Regions from separate parts of the Marinobacterium sp. YM272 genome, predicted to be linked through region 1. Evidence: riboswitches for the same ligand, from Rfam matches in the RefSeq annotation. Region 1 holds a riboswitch; each other region holds the start of a gene.
What was found. Region 1 has a riboswitch for cyclic di-GMP ahead of epmA (EF-P lysine aminoacylase EpmA). Riboswitches for the same ligand answer to the same signal wherever they lie in the genome.
Positions count from the first base shown of each region.

Region 2: linked by a shared signal. The riboswitch ahead of ACQUQP_RS13105 (Ig-like domain-containing protein) and the one ahead of epmA (EF-P lysine aminoacylase EpmA) in region 1 are both predicted to bind cyclic di-GMP.
Region 3: linked by a shared signal. The riboswitch ahead of ACQUQP_RS13120 (Ig-like domain-containing protein) and the one ahead of epmA (EF-P lysine aminoacylase EpmA) in region 1 are both predicted to bind cyclic di-GMP.
Region 4: linked by a shared signal. The riboswitch ahead of ACQUQP_RS07355 (HDOD domain-containing protein) and the one ahead of epmA (EF-P lysine aminoacylase EpmA) in region 1 are both predicted to bind cyclic di-GMP.

Region 1 covers NZ_CP194171.1:947,636-950,832, forward strand. Annotated here, with positions in the region: gene epmB (EF-P beta-lysylation protein EpmB) at 1-858, opposite strand, end outside; gene efp (elongation factor P) at 1,008-1,571, shown strand; cyclic di-GMP riboswitch class I at 1,780-1,856, shown strand; gene epmA (EF-P lysine aminoacylase EpmA) at 1,903-2,874, shown strand; gene ACQUQP_RS04470 (MalY/PatB family protein) at 2,882-3,197, opposite strand, start outside.
Region 2 covers NZ_CP194171.1:2,950,954-2,954,150, forward strand. Annotated here, with positions in the region: gene ACQUQP_RS13095 (sigma 54-interacting transcriptional regulator) at 1-678, shown strand, start outside; gene ACQUQP_RS13100 (hypothetical protein) at 843-1,082, shown strand; cyclic di-GMP riboswitch class I at 1,552-1,632, shown strand; gene ACQUQP_RS13105 (Ig-like domain-containing protein) at 1,698-3,026, shown strand; gene ACQUQP_RS13110 (MSCRAMM family protein) at 3,093-3,197, opposite strand, start outside.
Region 3 covers NZ_CP194171.1:2,958,591-2,961,787, forward strand. Annotated here, with positions in the region: gene ACQUQP_RS13115 (hypothetical protein) at 1-353, opposite strand, end outside; cyclic di-GMP riboswitch class I at 1,307-1,409, shown strand; gene ACQUQP_RS13120 (Ig-like domain-containing protein) at 1,473-3,197, shown strand, end outside.
Region 4 covers NZ_CP194171.1:1,603,305-1,606,501, forward strand. Annotated here, with positions in the region: gene folM (dihydromonapterin reductase) at 1-654, shown strand, start outside; cyclic di-GMP riboswitch class I at 898-972, shown strand; gene ACQUQP_RS07355 (HDOD domain-containing protein) at 1,125-2,396, shown strand; gene ggpS (glucosylglycerol-phosphate synthase) at 2,920-3,197, shown strand, end outside.

The sequences.
Region 1 (3,197 bases):
GGGTAGCACGCCCGACTCGAACAGGGTTTCGCTCAGTATACGCAGGGTGTCCACGCTGTCGTTGATCTCTCTCAGCAGCACCGCCTGGTTCAGTACGGTGACGCCGGCATCGATCAGCCGCCGGATGGCGTCGCGGACACTGGCGTCGATCTCCTGAGGGTGGTTGCAGTGCAGGACCAGCACCGGCTTGAGTCTGGTGGCGGTCAGTGCTGACACCAGGCCTTCGGTGACGCGCTCGGGGATCACGATAGGCAGTCGGGTGTGGACGCGCAGGCGCTTCAGGTGTGGACGCTTGGCCAGGTCCGCGATCATCCGCTCCAGGCGGGAGTCCGGTGTTACCAGCGGGTCGCCGCCGGAAAGAATCGCTTCATGCAGCTCGGGGTGCGCATCTATATAGGCGAGTGCCTGCTGCCACTGATCGCCGCCGAGCTGGTTTTCCTGGTAGGGGAAATGGCGCCGGAAGCAGTAACGGCAGTTGATCGCGCAACCGCCGCTGCCGATCAGCAGCACGCGGTCTCTGTACTTGTGCACCACGCCGGGCACCGGGTTCGAGCCGAGCTCGGCCAATGGGTCGGTGCTGAAGCCGGTGACCGGTGTCATCTCCCGGCCCTGAGGTAGTACCTGCAGCAGGATCGGGTCCTGGGGATCGCCCCGGTGCATTCGCCTGACAAGCCCCCGGGGAACGCGCAGTTCAAACTGCGCATGGGCGCGATCGTCAGCGAGGTCCGCCGGCAGCTCCAGCAGGGCAAGCAGTTCGTTTGTATCGGTAACAGCGCTGCGCAGCGCCTGTTGCCAGGCGTCAGGGGCGGGCCAGGTCAGGGTCATGTCCGGGTTCTTCAACGGGATGGTGGGCGGCATTCTGCCGAATCAGTCCCCCGTCTATCAAGTCCATGCAGGTGGACTTGGCCGGAGCCTCCCCTGTACACTTTAGCGCACTTTTTCCGCCGGCTTTCCCGGCACGTTTGCAAGATTTTAAGCTTAATCCAAGCATAAAACGGAACCATCCAATGGCAACTTACTCCAGCAACCAGTTTAAAAACGGCCTCAAGGTAATGATCGATGGCGATCCCTGCACCATGGTCGATGTAGATTTCGTCAAACCGGGTAAGGGGCAGGCGTTCACCCGCGTGCGTCTGCGCAACCTGATGACCGGCCGTATCTGGGAGCGGACCTTCAAGTCCAACGAATCCTTGGAAGGCGCCGATGTCATGGACCGTGACATGGAATACCTCTACAACGATGGTGAAATGTGGCACTTCATGGAGCCGAGCAGCTTCGAACAGTTCGCTGCCGACCAGGCCGCTGTGGGCGACGCCGGCAAGTGGCTCAAAGAGCAGGACAAGTGCCTGATCACGCTGTGGAACGACAATCCGATCGCTGTTACGCCGCCGAACTTTGTCGAGCTCGAAGTGGTTGAAACCGATCCGGGCCTTAAGGGCGATACCGCTCAGGGTGGCTCCAAGCCGGCGACACTGAGCACCGGTGCTGTCGTGCGTGTGCCGCTGTTCATCGAACGGGGTGAAGTGCTGAAAATCGACACCCGTACCGGTGAATACGTCAGCCGCGCCTGATAGCTGCGACGGCCCCCGGGCGGGGCCGTTTTGCTGTGCCGCAGAGCGCAGGATAAGAGCAGTATCCCTGATTGAAAATTAATCGATACCGGGGATGGTGCTGCTCAGATTTTGTTGCTAGCATGCTGATACGGATATCGATAGGCGTTCAGGCCGCCCAACCTGTACGTTGCCCAAATATCGATTCCGCATTCCAGCGAAAGAGTCTCTCTCGAAAAGGCAATCTCGGGTAACCGGGTGCGCAAAGCTACGGGTTTAAATGGATTAGACCGCCGGGCTACCGAAGGAGAGACACCCCCTACCGACCTTTTCCTCAAGTCCGGTTTTTTCAATGCTACCGAGTGAAGACTGGCGTCCCAGTGCGTCCATCGATTCCTTGCGGTCCCGTGCCCGGCTTCTGGCGCTTGTCCGTGATTTTTTTGCGTCCCGAAACGTCCTCGAAGTTGATACCCAGCTGCTTTCCCACTGTGCCGTCAGTGACCCCTTTATTGACTCGATAGAGGCGTCCTACAGTCCTGCACCGGGGCAACCGGCGCATTCGCTCTACCTGCAGACCTCGCCCGAATACGCCATGAAGCGGCTCCTCGCGGCCGGCAGCGGAGCGATCTATCAGCTTGGCAAGGTGTTTCGCAATGGTGAATCCGGTAGTCGTCACAACCCGGAGTTCACCATGCTGGAGTGGTATCGGCCCGGCTGGGATGCAGGGGCGTTGATGGACGAGGTGGAGGCGCTGGTGGCGGCTGCGATCCCGGCGTTCAGCGCAGAGCGGATCAGCTACCGCGCGCTGTTTCAGCGTGAGCTGGGGCTGGATCCGCACCGCGCCAGCGCCGCCGAACTTGCGCGTCGCTGTCGTGAGCATGTCGACGCACCGTTCGATGATGATGATAGGGATACCTGGCTCAACCTGCTGATGTCCGAGGTGATCGAACCCCGGCTGCAGAGTGCCGTGTTTGTGCACAGCTTTCCCGCCTCTCAGGCGGCGCTGGCGCAGGTGGTGGAGGATGAAACCGGCACCCCGGTAGCCACCCGTTTTGAGCTTTTTGTACGCGGTATCGAACTGGCCAACGGCTACCAGGAGCTGACCGATGCGCGGGAGCAGGCGCGCCGGCTGCTGCAGGATCAGAACCAGCGCGCCGGGCTCGGATTACCTCAGCGTCCGCTGGAGCAGCGCCTGGTGGCGGCGCTGGAGGCGGGGATGCCGGACAGTGCCGGCGTCGCCCTAGGCTTCGACCGTCTGGCCATGCTGGCGCTGGGTGCAGCACGCATCGACGAGGTGATCCCGTTCAGCTTTGAACGTGCCTGAAACGGGTTCAGGCGGGCAGTGAGTTCAGCAGTCCCCGCCGGATCCGGTCCACCGCTTCCTCGACCCAGGCGCGTGGACAGCCGAAGTTCAGGCGCATGAACCGGTCATCACCAAAATCTCTGCCTGGTGAAAGGCCAACGCCCGCCTGCTCGAAAAAGTGGGCCGGGTTTTCCAGCTTGGCGCCGCTGACATCGATCCAGGCCAGGTATGTTGCCTCTATCGGGTCCAGCTTCAGGCCGGGCAGTGCGTTGATCTGTTCCACCAGGTAGTCACGGTTGCCACGCAGATAGTTCAGCTGCGCCTCGTTCCAGGCATCACCATCG
Region 2 (3,197 bases), 2.0 Mb from region 1:
GATCAGGGCTCGCTGTTTCTTGATGAAATCGGCGACCTGGACCTGAACCTGCAAGCACATCTGCTGCGTTTTCTGCAGGAAGGCACCATCGAGCGCCTCGGTAACAACACCCCGATGCACGTAGACACACGTGTTATTGCGGCGACAAATATCGACCTGAACAAGGCGGTTGAACAGGGTCGTTTTCGCGAAGACCTTTTTTACCGCCTCAGTGTACTGAACATCGACCTCCCTCCCCTGCGCAACCGTGGTGAGGACAAGGAGCTGCTGGCTCGCTTCTTCTTTAAAAAGTTCGCCAGCGACCACAACGGCCAGCTGCGCGGATTCACCGATGAAGCGATCGATGCGATCAACCATCACACCTGGCCCGGCAATGTGCGCGAGCTGATCAACCGTGTACGCCGCGGCATGATCATGAGTGACAACAAGCTGATCACCCCACAGGACCTTAACCTCTCCTCCGAGGTGGTCTCAAAAACGGAGCCGATCAGGACACTGAGCGAAGCGCGCTCAGAGGCCGAAAAGCGGGTGATATGCGTCACCCTGGACAGGTTCAACCACAACATCTCCCGCGCTGCCAAAGCGCTGGGAGTCTCCCGTGTGACCCTTTACCGGATGATGGAAAAACACCATCTGGACAGCAAGGAAAACGGTCAGCCTCCTCTCCAACACACGTAAACAGCGGGTCCGTACTGATCTTCACTGTACGGATCCCGTTACAAATTTACATTGCAGCCTCTCCTCCAAGCTCCCTCTTACACTAGTCATCCCTTTGCGTTCAATGCCTTAAAGACTCTGGCCCGTTAGCTGCAGTAATTTTTTGACTATGGGGAGTTTTCCACATGGAAAAACGATACCGGCGTATGTTGCTTAATCATCGCCTCATCAAACAGGACGAAGCGGAACAGGAACGTCTTCAAAGCTCCGGCGCATCCGAGGATACGCAAGACCGGAGTGCCGACACTCGGAGTAAGGAAATGAACAGAAAACGCACCTGGCGCCGCCTCAAGCCTGCCTTCCATACCATTGAGGGTTACCCGGTAGAGATCCATATCACCCTATGGGATGAAATTGAAAATTAATATAACGAAAAATTCTTGTTTCTTTTATGTAACAACTAAGATCTTACGCTGTTCTGTAAATGTAACAGTTTCAACTATTTAACCGTAGCCAAAACACCTCAAAACCTCCACAGCAAATACTAACCTCACCATTATTCGTTACAATTATTTAACATCAAAAAGCAATTAAAACCGCCCTGTAAACCAGGCTAATCAGTATTTATTTGCTCATCCCTGCCTTATCAGATTAGTTACAAAACTCCTTATTTAAAATTCTATTACTGTCCTGATATGATCCACCCAGCATTTAATCGTATCGATTAATTAACAGGACATTTTTCCGATGTAACTATTTGCTTCAGTATCACAGCCAAACCGCCGATTAGTCTTGTTTGGGCGGTTGCTGTTGTACAGCTTGCAAACCGCTCCAGATGAGCGGCAGAACAACCGTTACACGATTGAAACACACAATTTAACTGTAAAAGATCCTCTCCCGAAAAGGCAAAGCTCTCAGGAGCCGCGCAAAGTCACGGGCCTCGCGTTTCATCATCGAGGTAGCCGGATTGCCGAAGGAGACACATCTCTTTGGAATCATCGCCAGGGGATCTTGCTGAATATTAATTTCAGGAGGGCCCCATGGCATCTCGAATAGCAATGCACGCGCTGCCAAAGGCAGCCATCACCCTGTCGGTCGCGTTCGGACTGGTCCTGTCATCTCATGCCATGGCCGCAAAGCCAGAAGGCAAGGGAAAGAATTCAACGACCACTGAAAGCACCAGCCCCTCCTCTGATCCACTTTCGCTGACAACCGAGAATTACAACTTCCGCAACCTATCCGGCGACAACAGCTGTCTGGGTGAAGATGATCATCTGATCTGGGAAGCACTGGGAAGCCTTCAGCCCGGTGAAAGCTTCAGCTTTACACCCAAATACGCTGCCTGTAACTACCACCCCGCTGCCATCACGGTGCAGCTGGAATGGGAAGGTAGCGAACTGCAATTATCCAGTACGGTGCCCTACAGGGATTACTCAAGCTCTGATATTGAGCAAACCGGCAAAGCGGTAATAGCGCCGAATGTTGGCAACACGTCCCAGCTCTGTATGTTCCCCAACTACAAGGAAGAAGGGATCAACTACACCATCACCGTCACCAATGTGGGTGATACAGCGGCCAACAATATCGTTGTCGATGGCCACAGTGAAAACGATTGGGTCAGGTATTACTACAATCGCTGCGTCAATGCGGACGCCGATAACGATGGCTGGAACGATGCGTTGGAACACACCATGGGAAGCCTGGTCCGCTATATCGGCTATATCGACGGCGAATTCCAGATGGACAAACTCTGGGGGCCCAACTACCTCCGCGCACAGGCCGACACCCTAAGTGCACACGATGAAGTCGACAGCTACCCGGCGGATTTTAACGATGACGGCGCCGTTGACCAGTTCGACCTGGATCGTATTGCTTTGCACCTGGGTGAGGGTAACGGCGTTCCACTGGAAGCGATCAGCCCGAACCCCAGCGACCCAGCTTACCTTTACAGCAACGTATTTGAGTGGCGCCGTTTTGACCTGGATGGGGACGGATATGTCTCCCAGTCCGATATAGACATCGTCGCCTCTCTAGTCGGGTACATATTACCGATGACTGAAGACATCATTGCACCGACAGCACGAGTTGTGTATCCCGCAGACAATGGCACCATAGCAAAAGGCGGTTATACCCTGATCAAGGGCCATGTCTGGGATAACGCAAGTATTGTACAGGTGGACTACATCGTGAACGGCCGGACCGAGTGTTCTGCTACTCGCCCGTCGCCAAACTGGGGAACGACCTCACCGTTCTATTACTGCGGCTGGCAGGTTCCCAAAAAGCAGGGAACCCATGATATTGAGATCCAGGTGCAGGATGCGGCGGGTAATATCAGCAGCAGCGGTATTGTTCAAGTAATCGCGCAATAAGCGGTAACAACATGAAGGGCGGGATATACCCGCCCTTCTTACTTTGAAGTTACAGGAACTACCGCATCACGGATCGATAGTGATTTCGCAGATCAGCGTCACGGTCGGGTCGGTCGGCAGCAAGTCGTACACTGTCAGGCTTCCGTCCCCATCGGCTTCGGTTCCACCGTT
Region 3 (3,197 bases), 2.0 Mb from region 1:
AGCTCCAGTCGCTCCAACAGCATATCGGGCGCTATCCGGTTAGCCGAAGAATAACCGCGCTCGACTGTATCTCGGCTTGTTGAGTTTCCCTGGCCTGCCACAGGCCCTGACACCTGGCCCATCGAGGCTGCGGAGACGTCGGCAGTTTGATTCTCAACATGAGGCGAATCGGGAGGCTTTGACGCTTCACTGAAAAATCCAAGGTGCGCACTGAGAAGGTATACAGCAAGGCACAGAACCAACAGGTAACCGACGCTGTCCCAAACCGATCCATCATGAACCATGCGCCTGAGCGACAAGGATAAAGATCTTTTAGACTGGCCCGCCTGATGTCGCAGCACGTGCTGTTGCATCATTATTCCTCGAGTGCGTTCAAGCACTAACCGATTGAGCGACCCGTACTGCTACGTACTGCTAAAAATACAGAAGGCTAGCTCGCAACCAATTAGCGCACTGGTTTACGCTCTCTACAGCAACGACTGCGCCATATGACGAAAGCCTATGATTTAAAAAGAATTCTGTCTTTTCAGAAGGAAATTTACAGGCTCAACCGTTAACAGAAAGATACAGAAAAGAGAAAACCAGGAGACAGGAAAATGAAATAAGCCATTGATAGATATGGATTTAATGAAATAAACGTTAGTGTTATCCATTCATTACAGCATTGATATCGAGTGATGATACACGGAGACATTATCAGGTTCAGTGTCCACCGATCGCTGGTATTGATTCTCTCTTCAAGCACCGCCGTAGACACCTTCTGTCATCAGAAGCGATTTACCGGCCTCCATCCACTTGGTTTTGACATCAAAAACAGACAGATACTAAATTAAATCCATTATTTAATTTTTTATAACAAAAAGTTCTTACAAAAAATCGCTGTACGTTTCCACTTCAGAGTGTACCAATCAATTTACATAAAACCTTTATATGTTGTTTAAAGGAAACATTTATAGAATAAAATTACACTCAGCTCTTTTAGAATTGTTTCATTGGTTTAACAAAAAATTTAAAGCGACACAAAACCTGTTAATTTATTGATTCATTTAAATTTATTCCCGCTCAATTCGGAACTTTCTTTTATACATCGCATACTTAACCTTACATCTCGCAGTTGATAATATCCCCCTCAAGCTAAGAACGTTTAATTCGGGTAACAGTTAACGTAAAGCTCAGACGGTTAAAGGCTAAAACGAATAGCTTTTATGTAACAAGTAACAAAAAAACGATACCGAGCTTACAGATCATTCTTTAAGTGCATCACGAATAAGACATAACCCGATAAACAATTAACAACTTTGATCCTCTACTGAAAAGGCTAACCCCGAGTAATCGGGCGGCGCAAAGTTACGGGTCCCGACTGAAGCGAGCAAAGAGATCGCATCACAGGGGATCGCCGGACCGCCAAAGTAGAGATACTACGGTACGCCGCTAGAGGATCTTCACTGAATTTTATGTATCAGGAGAGATCTATGCGCCTAGCCGGGCCCACCTTGGTTCGTTCCATCGCTGTAACAGCACTGTCCGCTGCCATTGCATCGGTGGCATTGCCGTCCTTTGCTGCTGACGTTCATGGACACTCTCAGTCATTACCCGCCGCCGCATCCGCAACTGCTGAACAGGCCCGTCAGCAGGCTCTTGAACATACCCAGGCGCTGCTGAACCTTCAGAAAAAATGGGCCAAGGCCCAGGGTGCCGACAAATCACGTGCTCTGGAACAGTTGACCGCAAAAGCGGAAGAACGCCGAGCATTCCTGCTTGAATTGATGGAAAGCAACCCGGCAGCCGTGCTAAGCGCCACTATTCCAGATGACAAGCAGGCAGGCTTGCCCACTCAGGTGCTGGAAAAGCTGGAGCAACGCATCGACCTGGAGGGTAAGCTGGAAATCTTCTATGAAGACTATGAAGACGGCAGCCAAAAACTACACCATGTTGTAAACACAGCTTTCGGGGAGCGTTTCAAGCTTCGCTTCTCTGGGCAGCTGCCGCATGACAAGTTAACGGGCTCATCAATTGCCATGAATGGTGTATTTTTCGAGTCTGCAGACGAAGACTCGGATGGTGTTGTAGTGTTTAACCAAGATGACACCACTTTGTCGCTCGCTGCCGATAATGCCAGCTACTCATCTGGTAGCACTGTTGAACCGGTTGCCAATACCTTCGGCGAACAGCGCACGGCTGTCATCCTCGTCAATTTCCAGGATAACCCAACTAACCAGCCTGCGACGGTTGCACAGACCAACGATATCGTATTCGGCGAAGTTGACCAGTTCATCCGCGAAAACTCCTACGGTCAAACCTGGCTGAGTGGCGACACCTTTGGCTGGTTTACAATTCCGCAAAGCAGCACAACCTGTAGTACCCAAACGTTGGAAACCTATGCACGGGAAGAAGCTACAGCCCGTGGCATAAACTTGTCCGGCTATGACCGCCTGGTGTTCATACATCCGTATACCTCTGCCTGCAAGTGGGGCGGCGTTGGTACTGTCGGCGGTTCACCGTCAAAAGCGTTTATCAATGGTAAGTTTCAACTAAGCACCATTGCCCATGAACTGGGCCATAATTTGGGCCTTTATCACTCTCACGCCCTGTCCTGCGGCAGCGCCAGCGTTGGTACCGCCTGTTCATCTATCGAGTACGGCGATATCCCTGACGTCATGGGGACCATGGTATCCGGGCACTTCAGTGCACCACAAAAGGAGCGCCTGGGTTGGCTGGGTTACGGTAGCTCTCCCGCGATCCAGACAGTCGAAACCAGTGGTAGCTACTCGCTTTCACCCTATTCAGCTCAGGATGGTGGAGTCAAAGCGCTGAAATTCCTGAAGGGTATCGATCCCAATACCGGCAATCAGGAATGGTATTACGTCGAGTACCGCCAGCCGGTCGGTTTTGACTCAGATCTGACTAAGGGTGGTAACTTCCTCCAGGGCGCTACCGTGCGCTCTGCAGCACCCGCCGATGGTGACAGCTTCCATATGCTCGACATGAATGCGCAGACCAGCGACTGGTGGGATTCGGCGCTTGAAGCTGGCCAGCAATTTGTAGATGAGCTAAGTGGAACAACCATTGCGACCGAGTCGTTAAACTCACAGACTGCCAGCATCTACGTGAATGCAGCAGCCGCCCAGGTTTGTCAGCAAACGGATCCGTCTCTAATACTTGCACCGAGCGATATTCAGTGGGCTGCCGCTGGCGCC
Region 4 (3,197 bases), 660 kb from region 1:
CACTGTGCGAAGCGCCTGGTCGAGGATGGCTTTAACGTCATGATCACCTGCCGTTCCCACCGGCAGGAGTGGGCGGGCGAACCTCTGGAGGGCGTTGAGGTGCTGCTGGCTGATTTCTCCACCGTCGAGGGGATCGAAGCGCTGATTGCCGATATCGATCGGCGCGCTCTGCGGTTACGGGCAATTATTCACAATGCCTCAACCTGGATGGATGACAGCGAGGGTGCAGAGGCGATGCAGCAGATGATGATGGTGCACATGCAGGCGCCTTATCTGATCAATCAGGCCGCCCGACGCTGGTTCGGCGCGGACCGTCAGGGCGACATCATCCATATGACGGATTGGGTTGCGGGGCAGGGCTCCGCGAGGCACATCGCGTACGCCGCCACGAAAGCGGCACTGGAAAATATGACGCTCTCGTTTGCAGGGTTGTTGGCGCCTGATGTGAAGGTCAACAGTATTGCGCCCTCGATGATCCTGTTTAACCCGGATGACGATGCGGCCTATCGTGAGAAAACCCTGAAAAAATCTGCCCTCGGGATCGAACCCGGCGCTGAAGTGGTCTACCAGGCGGTTCGCTATCTGCTGGATAACCCCTACGTCACGGGGAGTTGTATGGAACTTAATGGCGGACGTAACGTCAAACCCCGCTGATCGACGAGTGGAATAAAAGGACTTAGGCATAATCCGTTATTCAGTTGTATCGGTTTTGATACATAGACGGATCTGCAGGGCGCCCGTCGCCTTGATGCCAGACAGGGATTTAGTGGAGTTAAATGGCAACGTTGTTCATTCTTCGAACAGCCTTGTGCTATATTCCCCTAAACAGGGAGTGGTTACCAAGCACTGCGTGGTAACGCGTGTCTGCTCCCTCTGATCATCATTAATCCGGATCCTTTCTCGAAAAGGCAAACCCCGAGCAATCGGGTGACGCAAAGTCACGGATCCCTTTGGGATGGCCGGGCTGTCGAAGGAGAGTGAACTAGAAGAGTCCACCACTTCTGAGGATCTGAAGTATGCTTTTTACTTTGGGAGACGCTCAGAACTGACAACTGCTCTGAGCGAGTCTGTGGGTTACAGGTGCGCCGGTTATCGCCGGGTACCGATTAATTGACGAGCGCGATATGGACAGGGCTGACACAGGTGGCACCAAGGATTCCGGGCCACTGAAAATTCTATTGATCGATCCACACTCTGCATTTGTAACCTGGGGCAGTGGCCTCGTGCAGGAAGGCTGTAACTGGGATGTGGTGCGCAGTGATGATCCCCGTGTTGCCCTCCAGCTGTTGCGGCAGACCGCCTTTGACGCCGTCATCGTAGGCGCCATTTCCAGTTTTGAGCGCGAGATCGGTATCCTCAAGCAGGTGGGAGAGGTCAAGCCGAAAGTCGCCCGTATTCTGCTCTCTCCGCCACTCAGCTCGGCTAAGCTGGCGAAAGCCCTGGATGTGGTGCACCGCTCCATTTTCCAGGGCGCGAGTATTGCCGAGATCGTAAGCTCCGTTGAGCAGACGGTTCAGGTGACCCGTCAGCTCTACCGTGACAAGGTGGTGCGCTCCTTTGCCGCTTTCCGCCGGCTTCCCTCATCCCCCTCGATCTACCGGGAACTGAGTAACGCGCTGAGCAGTGAGCGCACCAGCACCCGTGATATCGCCCTGATCGTTGAGCGTGATCCGGCCCTGGCGGCGCGGATAATCCGGCTGGTGAACTCCAGTTACTTCGGCCTGAGCCGGCACATTTCAAGCCTGACAGAAGCGCTGACGCTATTGGGCGTGCGCACGGTACGTGGTCTTGCACTTGCCGGGCATCTCAACGCCCATTACCCGCAGGGAGATGGCTGGAAACTTTTCTCCTTCGATAAAATGAACCAGCGTGCCCTCAGCGTGGCACGTCTGTCCCAGGAGATTGCCACACCTTTCGCCAAGGGGAACCCGGCGATCAAGGATCAGGCGTTCCTGGCAGGACTGCTGCTCGATATCGGCATGTTGATGCTCGCCGCCGAGCAGGGTGAGGGATACCTCAAGGTGCTGCGTTTTGCGGCACGCAAGAAGCAGCCGCTGCATCTGGTGGAGCGCATGGCGTATGGCGTGACTCACGCGGAGCTGGGTGCCTATCTGCTGGATATGTGGAACCTGTCACCTCAGGTGGTGGAGGCGGTGATGCTGCACCACTCTCCGGAGGAGTCAGTCGGTCAAACCTTTAGCCCGCTCTGTGCCGTGCATATCGCCGATGCGTTGCTGCCGACCATCGACAACGAGCTCGGGGTCGACCTGTCCGCGACGCTGAGCGAGGGATATATCGAGCGCCTGGATCTGAAAGGGGAGTTGCCGGGCTGGAAGATGGCCGCCAATGCCTATCGTGTCCGGATGCGCAAGTCTGAACAGGCCGAGTCAGCCTGAGTATTTCCCTTCCTGCCAGACCACCGCTCGCCCAAGCGGTGGTTCGCAAATTGCATATTCCCTAAACGTACGAGGAGAACATCCCCGGGCGCGTCGTTTTTCTAACAGGAGGTAATAACAGAGGTTGCTTTGAATGCTGGGGCCACGTTGACACGTCGCCGCTAAGCAGCCACGCTGGGTAGAGCCGATCAGCATCTTCGAACATATCGGCTTGCTGGCAAGTTATGTATTTGATTTGTAATCGAAATACCCCTTCAAGTTTTATCTCTACGCCAGCGCGCACCGCTTGGGTGGGTCGCTCCTCAAGCCTGTCTTCACCCCATTCCAGCCTTTCATACCCTATTCTCATTCCGGATGTCGGTTTTCCGTCAGGCCTGCCTGCACTGTTTTTGTGCATAAGATGGCAGGTTCTGGAAAACCTGCGCTGTTTCAAACCGTCGAACCCGCCTGCCGCCAAGTGGCTGACCGAGGGTTCCGGTTTTCTGCCGCGTCCGGCCTCTATCCACGTGAAGGAGTCCAAAATATGATTTTAGCGACCGATCTCGATGGTACTTTTCTCAGCGGTAACCCCGATGACAGGGCGCGCCTTTATCAACTGATCAATGCCCACCCGGGGATTCGCCTGGTCTTTGTTACCGGGCGTGGCCTTGAGGCGGTGATGCCGCTGCTCTCCGATCCTGGGATTCCCGAGCCGGAGTATATTATTTGTGATGTGGGTGCCACGGTCATCGATGGCGCTACGTTGCAGCCGGTGTCCGAGCTGCTTGAAGAGATTGAGCAGAACTGGCCCGGTGATATCCC